DNA from 3 places in the Streptomyces sp. 3N207 genome. Region 1 is predicted to be linked to each of the others. Evidence: predicted binding sites of a transcription regulator. Region 1 holds the regulator's gene; each other region holds the start of a gene.
What was found. Region 1 encodes HspR, which represses chaperone genes until heat shock. Its sites were predicted from a motif close to TTGAGNNNNNNNNNCTCAA; they were not measured.

Region 1 (4,601 bases):
GCCGAGTCGCCGCCCGCGCCCGCGCCGACGACGGTGTGCAGCTCGTCGATGAAGGTGATGATCTGGCCGTCACTCTCCTTGATCTCGGAGAGCACGGTCTTGAGCCGTTCCTCGAACTCGCCCCGGTACTTGGCGCCTGCCACCATGGCGCCCAGATCGAGGGCGACCAGCCGCTTGTTCCGCAGCGACTCGGGTACGTCGCCCTTCACCACGCGCTGGGCCAGCCCTTCGACGACGGCGGTCTTGCCGACGCCGGGCTCGCCGATGAGGACGGGGTTGTTCTTCGTACGGCGGGAGAGCACCTGCACCACGCGGCGGATCTCCTGGTCCCGGCCGATGACCGGGTCCAGCTTGCCGTCGCGGGCCGCGGCGGTCAGGTCGGTGCCGAACTTCTCCAGGGCCTTGTAGGTGCCCTCGGGATCCGGGCTGGTGATGCGCCTGCTGCCGCGCTGCGCGCTGAAGGCGTCCAGCAGCTTCCTGTCGTCGGCGCCCTGCTGCTTCAGCAGTTCGGCGACGGCTCCGCCCTTGGCGGCCAGTGCGATCAGCAGATGCTCGGTGGAGACGAAGCTGTCACCGAGGTCCTTGGCGCGCTGTGCGGCGTCCGCGATGACGGCGAGCAGGTCGCGGTCGGCCTGCGGTCGGCTGACGGTCCGGCCCTGCACGGTGGGGAGCGCCGCGAGCTGCCGCTCGGCGCCCGAGCGCAGCGCCGCCTGGTCGGCCTCGACGGCGGCAATCAGGTCCTGGATGTTCTCGTTGTCCTCGCCCGTGAGCAGGGCGAGGAGCAGATGGGCCGGCGTGATGTCGGGGTGGCCGTCGGTCACCGCCCGGTCGTTGGCCGCGCTGATGGCGTCCCGGCTCTTGTTGGTCAGCTCCGCGTCCACTTCCTGCGCTCCTCCTCCAGTGCTGTCCGTAGGCGCTCCGCCATCGGCGCTTGCTACCTACAGCATGCAACAAGTTGAGTCTATTCCGCTCAATGCAAAAACGTCTACTATCGCCTTTAGTTCCCGGCCGCTCCAGGACCCGGGTACCCGCCCAACGAGCCGCCTCGAAGCGGCATTTGGAGCTGACAGAAGTGAAGATTGGCATTGCTGGCATCCACCGTGTCGCCACGGTGATGCTCACCTCCGGAGCCGTGCTGACGACGGGCGCGCTGGCCGCCCCGGCCGCCACGGCGTCCCCTGCTGCCGCCGTCACGGCGAAGAAGCCGTCCATCACCGCCCGCGGCGGCTATGCGATGAACAGCGGCACCGGGAAGAGCCTCTACACCAAGGCCGCCGACACCCGGCGCTCCACCGGCTCGACCACCAAGATCATGACCGCCCGGGTGGTGCTGGCCCAGAAGAACCTCAACCTGAACCGCAAGGTCACCATCCAGAAGGCGTACAGCGACTACATCGTCCGCAACACCGCCTCCTCTGCGCGGCTGATCGTCGGCGACAAGGTCACCGTCCGCCAGCTGCTCTACGGGCTGATGCTGCCCTCGGGCTGCGACGCGGCCTATGCGCTCGCCGACACGTTCGGCAAGGGCAGCACCCGCAAGGCACGGGTGAAGTCCTTCATCGGCCAGATGAACACCACGGCCCGGAGCCTCGGCCTGAAGAACACGCACTTCGACTCGTTCGACGGCATCGGCAAGGGCAGCAACTACTCCACCCCGCGCGATCTGACGAAGCTCGCCCGCAACGCGATGAGCTTCTCGAACTTCCGCTCGATCGTGAAGACCCGCTCCACCAAGCAGAAGACGGTCACCAAGAGCGGCGGCTACCGCACTATGTCCTGGACCAACACCAATCCGCTGCTGGGCGGCTACTCGGGGGCGCTCGGCGTCAAGACCGGCTCCGGGCCCGAAGCCAAGTACTGCCTCGTCTTCGCCGCCAAGCGCGGTGGCAAGACGGTGATCGGCACCGTGCTGGCCTCCTCCTCCGCCGCGAACCGTACGACGGACGCCAGGAAGCTCCTCTCGTACGGCTTCGCCAAGTAAGCCCTCACTGGCCGTTGCGGGGCCCAGCCCCCCCTCGGTTGTGGGCACGTTGCGGGGCCCAGCCCCGCCCCCCGGTTGTGGGCATCTGTTCCGCCAAGGGCGGAACGGGTGGGCACAACCGGGGGCACCCGGCAGCGGCGGCGCACCCCCACCGGCGGGCGCCGGCCCCGGTCGCGGGTGCGGTGATCGTGCGTCTGCGGCCCCGTTGTGCCCACCCTCCCCCAGCCCCTCGGGCGGACCGAGTGCCCACAACGGGTGGCGGCGGGCCGCGGCCCGCGCTCCGGGGAGACCGAGGGGTTACTCCCTCGGTTTGGGGCGCCAGACGACCAGGGCGCTGGAGGAGCGCACATCCTCGTACGGCACCAGATCGCGCCGGTACGAGGCATGCACCTGCGCCTCGCGCTGCTGCATCGCCGCCGCGGCGCCCTCGACCGCGGCGGACAGCTCTGCCACCCGCTGCTGAAGCGCCGCGACCTGGTTCTCCAGCTCGATGATCCGCTTGATCCCGGCGAGGTTGATGCCCTCGTCCTGGCTGAGCCGCTGCACCTCGCGCAGCTGCTCGATGTCCCGCGCCGAGTAGCGCCGGCCCCGCCCGGGCGTGCGGTCGGGCGAGACCAGCCCCAGCCGGTCGTACTGCCGCAGGGTCTGCGGGTGCAGACCTGAGAGCTGAGCGGCGACCGAGATGACGTAGACCGGAGATTCGTCCGTCAGCTCGTACGCCGCAGAGCGCCCAGCCACGAATGCTCGTCTGCGTCCGTCCCGGCCGTCCACCTCAGTCTCCCTTCGCTGCCTTGAACAACGCGGCCCGCGGATCCTCTCCCGCTGTCGCGTCCCGGTAGGACTCCAGGGAGTCCTGCGCCTTGTCGTCCAAATTCTTGGGCACCGCGACCTCCACTGTCACCAGTAGGTCGCCGCGGGTTCCGTCCTTGCGGACCGCGCCCTTGCCCCGGGCCCGCATGGTGCGCCCGGACGGCGTGCCCGGCGGGATCTTCAGGGTGACGGGCGGCCCGCCGAGCGTGGGGACCTTCACCTCGCCGCCGAGCGCGGCCTCGGGGAAGGTGACCGGCACGGTGACCGTCAGATTGTCGCCCTTGCGCCCGAACACCGGGTGCTTGTCGACGTGCACGACGACATACAGGTCACCGCCCGGTCCGCCCCGCTCGCCCGGGGCGCCCTTGCCGCGCAGCCGGATGCGCTGCCCGTCGGTGACGCCCGCGGGAATCCGGACCTGCATCGTGCGCGAACTGGTCGCCCGCCCGGACCCCTTGCAGGTGTCGCACGGGTCCTGCGCGATCAGGCCACGCCCCTTGCAGTCCACGCACGGGTCGGTCAGCGAGAAGCCGCCGCCCGTGCCACGCGAGACCTGCCCGGTGCCCACACAGGTGGGACAGACCCGCGGGGTGCCGTTCTTGTCCCCCGTACCGGCGCACTCCTTGCACGCGGCGCTGGAGGACATCCGCAGCGGGACCGTGGCCCCGTCCACCGCCTCGGTGAAGCTGAGCGTCACCTCGGACTCGATGTCCTGGCCGCGCCTGGGCTGCGTACGGGTCCCGGCGCCGCCGCGGTTGAACAACCCGCCGAAGACGTCGCCGAGCCCGCCGCCGAACCCGCCCGGTCCGCCGACACCGCCGCCCCCGCCCTGACCGCCACCGAACAGGTCGCTCAGGTCGAAGTTGAACGTTCCGGCGCCGCCGGGGCCGCCCGGACCGCCGCCCGGCCGACCCTGCCTGTCGAAGAGGGCTCCGTTGCCGAAGAGGGTGCGCGCCTCGTCGTACTCCTTGCGCCGCTTGGGGTCGCCGAGCACGTCGTACGCCTCGGAGGCGTCCTTGAAGCGCTCCTCGGCCTTGGGGTCACCGGCGTTGGCGTCGGGGTGGTTCTCCCGGGCCAGCTTGCGGTACGCCTTCTTGATCTCGGCTTCGGTAGCGTCCTTGGGGACGCCGAGGACCTTGTAGTAGTCCTTCTCGATGAAGTCCTTGGTACTCATCCTCGACGTCCCTCCTCCCGTACGCGGTCAGCCCTCGTCCGGGCCACCGTTCTCCTCTTCAGCCGCCGGTGCCTCGGCCCCGGCCTCACCCTTGCCGCCCGTACCGCCTGCGGCACCGGGCTGCGGCTCGGCGACCCCTACCCGTGCGGGACGGATGGTCCGCTCGCCGATTCGGTACCCGGGCTGGAGGATCTGCACGCACGTCGTCTCCGTGACATCCGGAGAGTAGGAGTGCATCAGCGCCTCGTGGACCGTCGGGTCGAAGGGCTCGCCCTCCTTGCCGAACTGCATCAGGCCCATCTTGGCCGCGACCATCTCCAGCGACTCGGCGACCGACTTGAAGCCGCCCACCAGCTCGCCGTGGTCCCGCGCCCGGCCGATGTCGTCCAGCACCGGCAGCAGCTCCGTCAGCAGGTTCGCGACGGCGATCTCCTTGACCGCCACCCGGTCCCGCTCGACGCGGCGGCGGTAGTTCTGGAACTCCGCCTGGAGCCGCTGCAGGTCCTGGGTGCGCTCGTTGAGAGCCTTTCTGGTGGCCTCCAGCTCGGTGGCCTGCCCGCCCTCGGCGGCCTCGCCCTCCGGGCCAGCGCCTTCCGCCTCCCGCAGGTCCTGCGTGCTCACTTCGGCCTCGCTGCC
Region 2 (4,601 bases), on a different contig from region 1:
AGATCTACCAGGACATCGGCGACGGCCTGGACGCGGACGGAAAATGGGGCTGGATCGAGGACGCCTACCGGGGCAACTACGGCGACAACTCACTGCTGTACTTCAACAAGTACCGGAACGCCGAGCCCGGCGACCCGCTCTACGACAAGGCCCGCACCGGCACCGACGCCAAGAAGGGCGACGGCTTCTTCGACATCCTCAAGGCCGACGTCAAGGCGGGCAAGCTGCCGCAGATCTCCTGGATCGCGGCGCCCGAGGCGTTCACCGAGCACCCCAACTTCCCCGCCAACTACGGCGCCTGGTACATCTCCCAGGTGCTGGACGCGCTCACCGCCAACCCCGAGGTGTGGGCGAAGACGGCGCTGTTCATCACCTACGACGAGAACGACGGCTACTTCGACCACGTCGTCCCGCCCTACCCGCCGGCCTCCGCGGCCCAGGGCCGGTCCACCGTGGACACCGCGCCGGACTACTACCAGGGCGGCGTCTCCGGCTACGCGCCCGGGCCCTACGGCTTCGGCCAGCGCGTGCCGATGCTGGTCGTCTCGCCCTGGAGCACCGGCGGCTATGTGTGCTCCGAACTGTTCGACCACACCTCCATCCTCCGTTTCATGGAGCGCCGCTTCGGAGTGCACGAGCCCCACATCTCGCCCTGGCGGCGGGCCCTGTGCGGCGATCTGACCTCGGCGTTCGACTTCACCCTCAAGGACACCGACCCGGCCGAACTGCCGGACACCGACGCCTATGAGCCGCCGGACAAGGAGCGGCACGACGACTATGTGCCCAAGCCGCCGGCCAAACCGGTGCTGCCCAAGCAGGAGGCGGGCTCCCGGCCCACCCGTCCGCTGCCGTACGCGCCGCTGGTGGACGGTGCGGCCAAGACGGCGGACGGGAAGTTCACGCTCACCTTCGGCGGCGGCAAGTCAGCGGGCGCCTTCTTCCTCGTCACCTCCGCCAACCGCACCGACGGCCCCTGGACCTACAGCACCGAGGCGGGCAAGCAGCTGTCCGACACCTGGAACACCGCCCACTCCGGCGGCAGCTACGACCTCACGGCGCACGGCCCGAACGGCTTCCTGCGCACCTTCAAGGGCCCGGGCAAGCAGCCGGGCCCGGAGGTGACGGCGCGGCACCTCGCCAAGAGCGGCGACCTCGAGCTGACCCTCACCAACGCGGGCGACACCGACTGCGGTCTCACGGTGGCCAACGCATACGGCGGCGCCAAGGAGACCCACAAGGTGCGCGCGGGAGCCACGGTCGTGCGCACCGTGAGCCTGCGGGACAGCAAGCGCTGGTACGACCTGACCGTCACCTCCGACACGGACGCGGACTGGCAGCGCCGCCTCGTCGGCCACGTCGAGACCGGCGAGGTGGGCGTCAGCGACCCGGCCACGCTGACGGACTGACCTCTCTCGCCGCCCCGCCCCACCCGGAGCCGACCCGCCGCACCCGGAACTCCCCTCCCGCCCGGAACCGCTCCGGGCGGGGAGGGAAAGGGGGAACCCGTGTGCGGCGGTCAGGTGAATCCGCCGGGTTCCGTGCTGCCTGCGCAGCATCGGGGGCAGATGCCCGTGCATGCCACCGAAGAATTTCCCTTTCCCCGCGCGTAAGGCCCAGGTGCCCGCCCTCGCGCTGCTGTTGCTGCTCGGCCTGGCCGAAGCCGCACCCTCCCAGGCGCTCGTCGCCCCGCACTCGGAGGGGGAGGACCAGGGCGAACAACGAGCGTGCTCCATGAGGACCGGCCCGCAACAGCGGCAGGTCGAGAGATATCTGGGTCTCCCGGTGGACGGCCGGCAGTCGCAGCAGGACTGCGCGGCGATCCAGCGGTTCCAGGAGCAGGAGGGCGTGCTGCCCGCGGACGGCTTCGCGTCCCCAGCCACCTATCGGGCGCTGTACGTGCGCTGGGCGGCGGGGCATCCGGAGAAGCTGCTGGCGGACAAGCACTGTCCGCCGGCCCGCGGCCGGGTGGCCTGTCTCGATCTGACCCACCAGGTGATGTGGCTGCTCAAGGGGCGCAAGGTCGTCCTCCGCGCGATGCCGGCCCGCAGCGGCGCCCGAGGGTACGAGACGCGCACCGGCCGGTTCCGTATCGTGCGCCGGGTGCGGTTCGACTACTCGGCCCAGTACCGCCAGAAGATGCCGTTCAGCCAGTACTTCAGCCGCGGCCAGGCTTTCCACGGCACGCACAAGAACATCTACAGCCCGCCCGGCTCCCACGGCTGCGTCAACCTCCGCTACGAGGACGCGGAAAACCTGTGGAGATGGATGCGGATCGGCGACACCGTTCGTATCTGGGGCCGCAAGCCGGCGTCGTGAGGAGCCCTCCACAGGGGCGGGGGCGGATCTGGGTCCGGAAGCGCTCTCACTTGACAGTGGGTGACTCAACTTTTATGCAAGATATAGAGGCACCCGGAGAGCGGCAACGGTGGGGACGCAGGAGAGGAGATTGAGGTGGCACGCGCAGTCGGAATCGATCTCGGTACGACCAACTCGGTGGTCTCCGTCCTGGAGGGTGGCGAGCCCACCGTCGTCACGAATGCGGAAGGCGCCCGGACGACGCCGTCGGTGGTGGCGTTCGCCAAGGGCGGCGAAGTGCTGGTGGGGGAGGTCGCCAAGCGGCAGGCCGTGACCAACGTGGAGCGCACAGCACGCTCGGTGAAGCGGCACGTGGGCGAGCCGGACTGGCGCTTCCCGGCGTCCGGCAGTGTGGACGGCAAGCAGTACACCGCGCAGGAGATCTCCGCGCGGGTGCTGCAGAAGCTCAAGCGGGACGCAGAAGCGTTCCTCGGGGACGAGGTGACGGACGCCGTCATCACCGTGCCCGCCTACTTCAACGACTCCCAGCGCACCGCCACCAAGGAAGCAGGCGAGATCGCCGGGCTGAACGTCCTGCGGATCATCAATGAGCCGACCTCCGCCGCGCTCGCCTACGGACTGGACAAGGAGAACGACCAGACGGTCCTCGTCTTCGACCTGGGCGGTGGCACCTTCGACGTCTCGCTGCTGGAGATCGGCGAGGGCGTCGTCGAGGTGAAGTCCACCTCCGGCGACACCCATCTGGGCGGTGACGACTGGGACCAGCGGGTCGTCGATCATCTGACGAAGCAGTTCAAGAACAACTACGGCGTCGATCTGGCCCAGGACAAGATGGCGGTGCAGCGGCTGCGTGAGGCGGCCGAGAAAGCGAAGATCGAACTGTCCGCCACGACCGAGACGACGATCAACCTGCCGTACATCACCGCCTCGTCCGAGGGGCCGCTGCACCTGGACGAGAGGCTCACCCGCGCGCAGTTCGAGCAGCTGACCTCGGACCTGCTCGAACGGTGCGAAGGCCCGTTCCACAGCGCGGTCCGGGACGCGGGGATCAGCGTCTCCGCCGTCGACCACGTGATCCTGGTCGGCGGTTCGACCAGGATGCCCGCGGTGACGGATCTGGTGAAGAACCTCACCGGCAAGGAACCGCACAAGGGCGTCAACCCGGACGAGGTCGTGGCCATCGGCGCCGCCCTCCAGGCGGGTGTGCTCAAGGGCGAGGTCAAGGACGTCCTGCTGCTGGACGTCACCCCGCTGTCCCTCGGTATCGAGACCAAGGGCGGCGTCATGACCAAGCTGATCGAGCGGAACACCACGATCCCCACCCGGCGCTCGGAGATCTTCACCACCGCCGAGGACAACCAGCCCTCGGTGAACGTGCAGGTCTTCCAGGGCGAGCGGGAGATCGCCGCGTACAACAAGAAGCTCGGCATGTTCGAGCTCACCGGGCTCCCGCCGGCGCCCCGTGGCGTACCGCAGATCGAGGTCGCCTTCGACATCGACGCCAACGGAATCATGCATGTCTCCGCCAAGGACCAGGGGACCGGCAGAGAACAGAAGATGCAGGTCACCGGCGGCTCCAGCCTGCCGAAGGAAGAGATCGACCGCATGATGCGGGAGGCCGAGCAGCACGCCGACGAGGACCGCCGCCGGCGCGAGGCCGCCGAGACCCGCAACCAGGCCGAGACCCTCGTCCACCAGACCGAGAAGTTCCTCGCGGAGAACGAGGACAAGGTCCCCGCGGACACCCGGTCCGAGGTCGAGGCAGCGGTCGGTGACCTCAAGGAGAAGCTGAAGGCGGAGTCCGCCGACAGCGACGACACCGCGGCGATCCGCGCCGCCACCGAGCGCGTCAGTACGGTCAGCCAGAAGCTGGGCCAGGCCATCTACGCAGGCGCCCAGCCCGGCGCCACCCCGGGCCCCGCCGCCCCCGGCCCGGACGGCACCGGTGCGGAGGGCGATGTCGTGGACGCGGAGATTGTCGACGACGACAAGCGCGGCTCGGACTGAGTCTGGAGAGGGGTGCCCCTGCCTGATGTCCGCAGGCTGCGGGTGCGTTGTGGTTCCTCGCGCAGTTCCCCGCGCCCCTTCGGGGCGCGTGCCCCTGCGCTGCCCCATGCCGGGCAAGGTCAGGCGTCGACGGCCAGCCGGATGCCGAGGCCGACCAGGACGGTGCCGGAGATCTGTTCCATCCGGCGCCGTACGGACTGCCGCCGCAGCACTCCGCCGACCCGCCCGGCCAGGGCGATCAACGGCAGGTACCAGATCAGGTCGACCACGACCCAGAT
Region 3 (4,601 bases), on a different contig from region 1:
AGTGACGGCCAGCCCAGTAGCCACGCCCGGCACCGCCGTACGGCGCTCCGCCGGATCCTGTGCGGCCTCAGGGGTGTGCCGCGGGCGGCCGATCAGCTCACGCAGCACGTCGTCCCCGACGGTGTAGGGCAGCTCGGCCTCGCCCAGCTGGTGCTTGGCCGCCACCTTGCGCAACACCCGCTGGACCGACCGCTCCAGGGAGCGGACGCCCGCCTCACGGGTGTACTCGGCGGCGAGCTTGCGCAGTGCTGCCTCCTCGAAGGTGACCTCACCGCTCTCCAGCCCTGCCCGCTCCAGCTGGCGGGGCAGCAGGTGGTCCCGGGCAATGGTGATCTTCTCGTGCTCGGTGTACCCGTCGAGCTCGACGACCTCCATCCGGTCGAGCAGCGGCTGCGGGATGACCTCCAGGACGTTGGCGGTGGCCAGGAAGACGACGTCCGACAGATCGAGCTCGACCTCCAGGTAGTGGTCCCGGAAGGTGTGGTTCTGCGCCGGGTCCAACACCTCCAGCAGCGCCGCTGCCGGGTCACCGCGGAAGTCGGAGCCGACCTTGTCGACTTCGTCCAGCAGCACGACCGGGTTCATCGAACCGGCTTCCTTGATGGCACGGACGATACGGCCGGGCTGGGCGCCGACGTAGGTACGCCGGTGGCCGCGGATCTCCGCCTCGTCCCGGACGCCGCCGAGCGCGACCCGGACGAACTTACGGCCCATCGCGCGGGCGACGCTTGCACCGAGCGAGGTCTTCCCCACCCCGGGAGGCCCGGTCAGCGCCAGCACCGCCCCTCCGCCCGCCCGTCGCCCACCACCACCCGTTGTGGACGCGCTGCGCGCGGCAGTGTCTGTTTGACGCCCGCCGACGACACCGAGGCCGCGCTCGGCGCGCCGCTTGCGGACAGCCAGGTACTCGGTGATGCGCTCCTTGACGTCCTGCAGCCCGGCGTGGTCGGCGTCCAGGACGGCCTGCGCGCCGGAGATGTCGTAGGCGTCCTCGGTGCGCTCGTTCCAGGGCATCTCCAGGACGGTGTCGAGCCAGGTGCGGATCCAGCTGCCCTCCGGCGACTGGTCGCTGGAGCGTTCCAGCTTGTCGACCTCCTTGAGGGCGGCCTTCTTGACCTCCTCGGGCAGGTCGGCAGCCTCGACGCGGGCCCGGTAGTCCTCGCTCTCGTCCTCGGGGTCGCCGTTCAGCTCGGCCAGTTCCTTGCGGACGGCATCCAGCTGGCGGCGCAGCAGGAACTCGCGCTGCTGCTTGTCGACGCCCTCCTGGACGTCCTTGGCGATGGACTCGGCCACGTCCTGCTCGGCCAGGTGCTCGCGCAGTGCGGCCGTGGCGATCCTCAGCCGCTCGACCGGTTCGGTGGTCTCCAGCAGCTGCAGCTTCTGCTCGGTGGACAGGAACGGGGAGTAGCCGGCGTTGTCGGCGAGCTGGCCGACGTCGTCGATCTGCTGCACCCGGTCCACGACCTGCCAGGCCCCGCGCTTGCGCAGCCAGTCGGTGATGAGGGCTTTGTACTCCTTCATCTGCTCGGCGACCTGGCCGGGCAGGGGGTCGGGCACGGTTTCGGTGACCGGCGCGCCCTCCACCCACAGTGCGGCTCCGGGCCCTGTCGTCCCGGTGCCGACGCGGATCCGGCGCAGACCGCGGATGAGTGCGCCGGGGTCGCCGTCGGCGAGGCGTCCGATCTGCTCCACCCGGCCCTCCACGCCGATCTCGGCGTAGTTGCCCTCAACCCGTGGGACCAGCAGCACCCGGGGCTTCGCACCGTCCGGCGCGTCCGAGGCCGCTGACTTCGCGGCATCGACGGCGGCCCTCACGTCGCTGTCCGAGAGATCCAGCGGCACCACCATTCCCGGCAGCACCACGCCGTCCTCGGCGTCGATGGGCAGCACAGGCAGGGTGAGCGGTGTGGACTCCAGGGACTCAGCAGCCATGATCTCTCCCTAGGCAGGCAAGTTGAGTAATACCCACTCAATGCTTTTGAGGCTGCGTATGTTCCCCTGCTTCCGGGAGATCTGTTCGCTGTCAGCGATCGATGTCCTTTGCAGGTGAACCTTGCGAGGTCCGGTGCAACGTTGCGAGGGGTCTCAGGAAGTCCGGCGCTGCTGATCCAGCTCAACCGCCAGCAGGTCTCCGCCCGCCGGGGCATCATCAGCGGCGCCTCGGGCACCAGGAAGACGACCGCGCTCTCCCAGCTCGGACGTGCCCACGAGCTCGCCGTCCACAGACGCCACCCACGTGATCGCTCCCGGCTCCCGGCCGCCTATGTCACCGTCTGGCGTCCAGCTCGCAGACTCGAACTGCGAAGGACATCGAGGATCGACGGCGATCGTCCTACCCTGCCCCCATGTCGAAGTCAGCCAGTGCTCCGATCTCAGCGGTCCGGGAGTCGGCGCCGACCGCCGGACCGCCAGCCACCGGGTCGCCGGTCACCGGACCGTCGGCCCCCGGGTCGCCGGTCACCGTGGAGCGGCGGGACGGTCCCTACGGTGAGGTGGTGCTGCGGCAGCGGGGGGCGCACTACGAGATCATCGCCAACGGGTGCTTCCTGATGGACACCTCCGACGGACGCTCGGAGCGGCTGCTGGTGCGTGCGGCGCTGGACGAGCTGGCCGGGCGGGCCGGACCGCGGTTGCTCATCGGCGGACTGGGGGTCGGTTTCTCGCTGGCCGAGGCGGCGGGCGAGCCGCGCTGGGGCCGGATCAGCGTCGTCGAGCGGGAACCCGCGATCCTCGACTGGCACCGTACAGGGCCGCTCTCCGCGATCTCCGGCCAGGCGCTGGCCGACGCCCGTACGGAGCTGGTGGAGGCCGAACTGGTGGCGTACGTGCACGAGTCGGCGGCCGCCGGGCGACGCTTCGACGCCATGTGTCTGGACATCGACAACGGCCCGGACTGGACGGTCACCGACGACAACGCCTCCCTCTACTCCCCCGCCGGGCTGACCGCCTGCCGGGCGGCCCTCGCGCCCGGCGGCGTACTGGCCGTGTGGTCGGCGCAACCGTCGCCGACATTCGAGGGATGTCTGCGTAATGCGGGATTCTGCCGCGTTAGGACCGATGAGATCCCCGTCGCCCGAGGCGTCCCCGACGTGGTCCACTTCGCAGCACGACCGGCGTAGCCGAAGCCGTCAGCAGGCCCTTACGCTGCTGTCCCAGGAAAGCCGGAAGAGCCACAGGGGCGGGGTCGTATGGACCAGAAGAACACCACTCAGACACCTGGCGGCGCTGCTGCCGCGACCACCCCGGGCGCCCAGCGTCGCATCCTGGTCGTGGAGGACGACCCCACCATCGTCGACGCCATCGCGCGACGGCTGCGGGCCGAGGGCTTCCAGGTGCAGACGGCGGGCGACGGGCCCGCTGCGGTGGACACCGCCGAGGCGTGGCAGCCGGACCTGCTGGTGCTGGATGTGATGCTGCCCGGCTTCGACGGCCTGGAGGTCTGCCGCCGGGTACAGGCCCAGCGCCCGGTGCCGGTGCTGATGCTGACGGCGCGGGACGACGAGACGGACATGCTGGTCGGCCTCGGTGTGGGCGCCGACGACTACATGACCAAGCCGTTCTCCATGCGGGAGGTCGCGGCGCGGGTGCACGTACTGCTGCGCAGGGTGGAGCGCGCGACGCTGGCCGCGCACACGCCGCGCAGCGGCATACTCCGGCTCGGGGAGCTGGAGATCGATCACGCGCAGCGGCGGGTGCGGGTCACGGGTGAGGACGTGCATCTGACCCCCACCGAGTTCGACCTGCTGGTGTGCCTGGCGCACTCGCCCCGCGCGGTGCTCTCGCGCGAGCAGCTGCTGGCCGAGGTGTGGGACTGGGCCGACGCCTCCGGCACCCGCACCGTCGACAGCCACATCAAGGCCCTACGGCGCAAGATCGGCGCGGAGCGCATCCGCACCGTCCACGGTGTCGGATACGCCCTCGAGACCCCGGGCCCGGACGGTGGCGCTGCGGCGCCCGTGACGGGCGCCGCGACGGAGAGCTCCTGACGGCGGAGGGGACGGAGCGAGATGTCCGTTTCCGTGTCCTTCTCCCTGACGGCCCGTACGCGCTCTCTCGCGCGCTCCCTGGCCCGCCTCCTGAACCGTGCGCTGGCCCGCTGCAAGCGGGCCGCCGTCCGGCACGGCGCACAGGCGTGGGAGCGGCTGTGGGAGGGTCTACGCCCGGTCGACCCCTACCGGTCGGTCAAGGCGGCGCTGGGTGCGCTGGTGATCGTCTCCGTGGTGATCACCACGCTGCTGGCGCTGTTCGCCATGCAGTCGGCGACCGAGCTGCGCGTCATCACGATCATCTCCATCGTCGCCTCGCTGCTGATCACCCAGTTCGTGGCGCAGTCGCTGACGGCGCCGCTGGACGAGATGACCGACGCGGCCAAGGCGATGGCCAACGGCGACTACTCCCGACGGGTGCGCGGCGAGCGGCGGGACGAGTTCGGCGAGCTGGCAGCGAACTTCAACCGGATGGCGGCCGATCTGCAGGCCGTCGACAAGCACCGCAAGGAGCTGGTGGCAAACGTCTCGCACGAGCTGCGCACCCCCATCGCGGCGCTGCGTGCGGTGCTGGAGAACGTCGTGGACGGCGTCTCGGAGGCCGACCCGGAGACG

Region 2: a site for HspR is predicted at 2,367-2,385, ahead of dnaK (molecular chaperone DnaK). Genes of this name have one in related genera too.
Region 3: a site for HspR is predicted at 1,955-1,973, ahead of lon (endopeptidase La). Genes of this name have one in related genera too.

Annotation. Positions count from the first base shown of each region.
Region 1 is NZ_JBQQBV010000012.1:74,671-79,271, reverse strand. Features, by position in the region: gene clpB (ATP-dependent chaperone ClpB) at 1-881, opposite strand, end outside; gene ACTWP9_RS19850 (D-alanyl-D-alanine carboxypeptidase family protein) at 1,073-1,981, shown strand; gene ACTWP9_RS19845 (heat shock protein transcriptional repressor HspR) at 2,279-2,752, opposite strand; gene dnaJ (molecular chaperone DnaJ) at 2,754-3,965, opposite strand; gene grpE (nucleotide exchange factor GrpE) at 3,993-4,601, opposite strand, start outside.
Region 2 is NZ_JBQQBV010000011.1:184,005-188,605, forward strand. Features, by position in the region: gene ACTWP9_RS19090 (phosphocholine-specific phospholipase C) at 1-1,406, shown strand, start outside; gene ACTWP9_RS19095 (L,D-transpeptidase family protein) at 1,576-2,316, shown strand; gene dnaK (molecular chaperone DnaK) at 2,452-4,323, shown strand; gene ACTWP9_RS19105 (LysE family translocator) at 4,443-4,601, opposite strand, start outside.
Region 3 is NZ_JBQQBV010000003.1:416,298-420,898, forward strand. Features, by position in the region: gene lon (endopeptidase La) at 1-1,932, opposite strand, end outside; gene ACTWP9_RS07395 (spermidine synthase) at 2,346-3,119, shown strand; gene ACTWP9_RS07400 (response regulator transcription factor) at 3,189-3,986, shown strand; gene ACTWP9_RS07405 (ATP-binding protein) at 4,008-4,601, shown strand, end outside.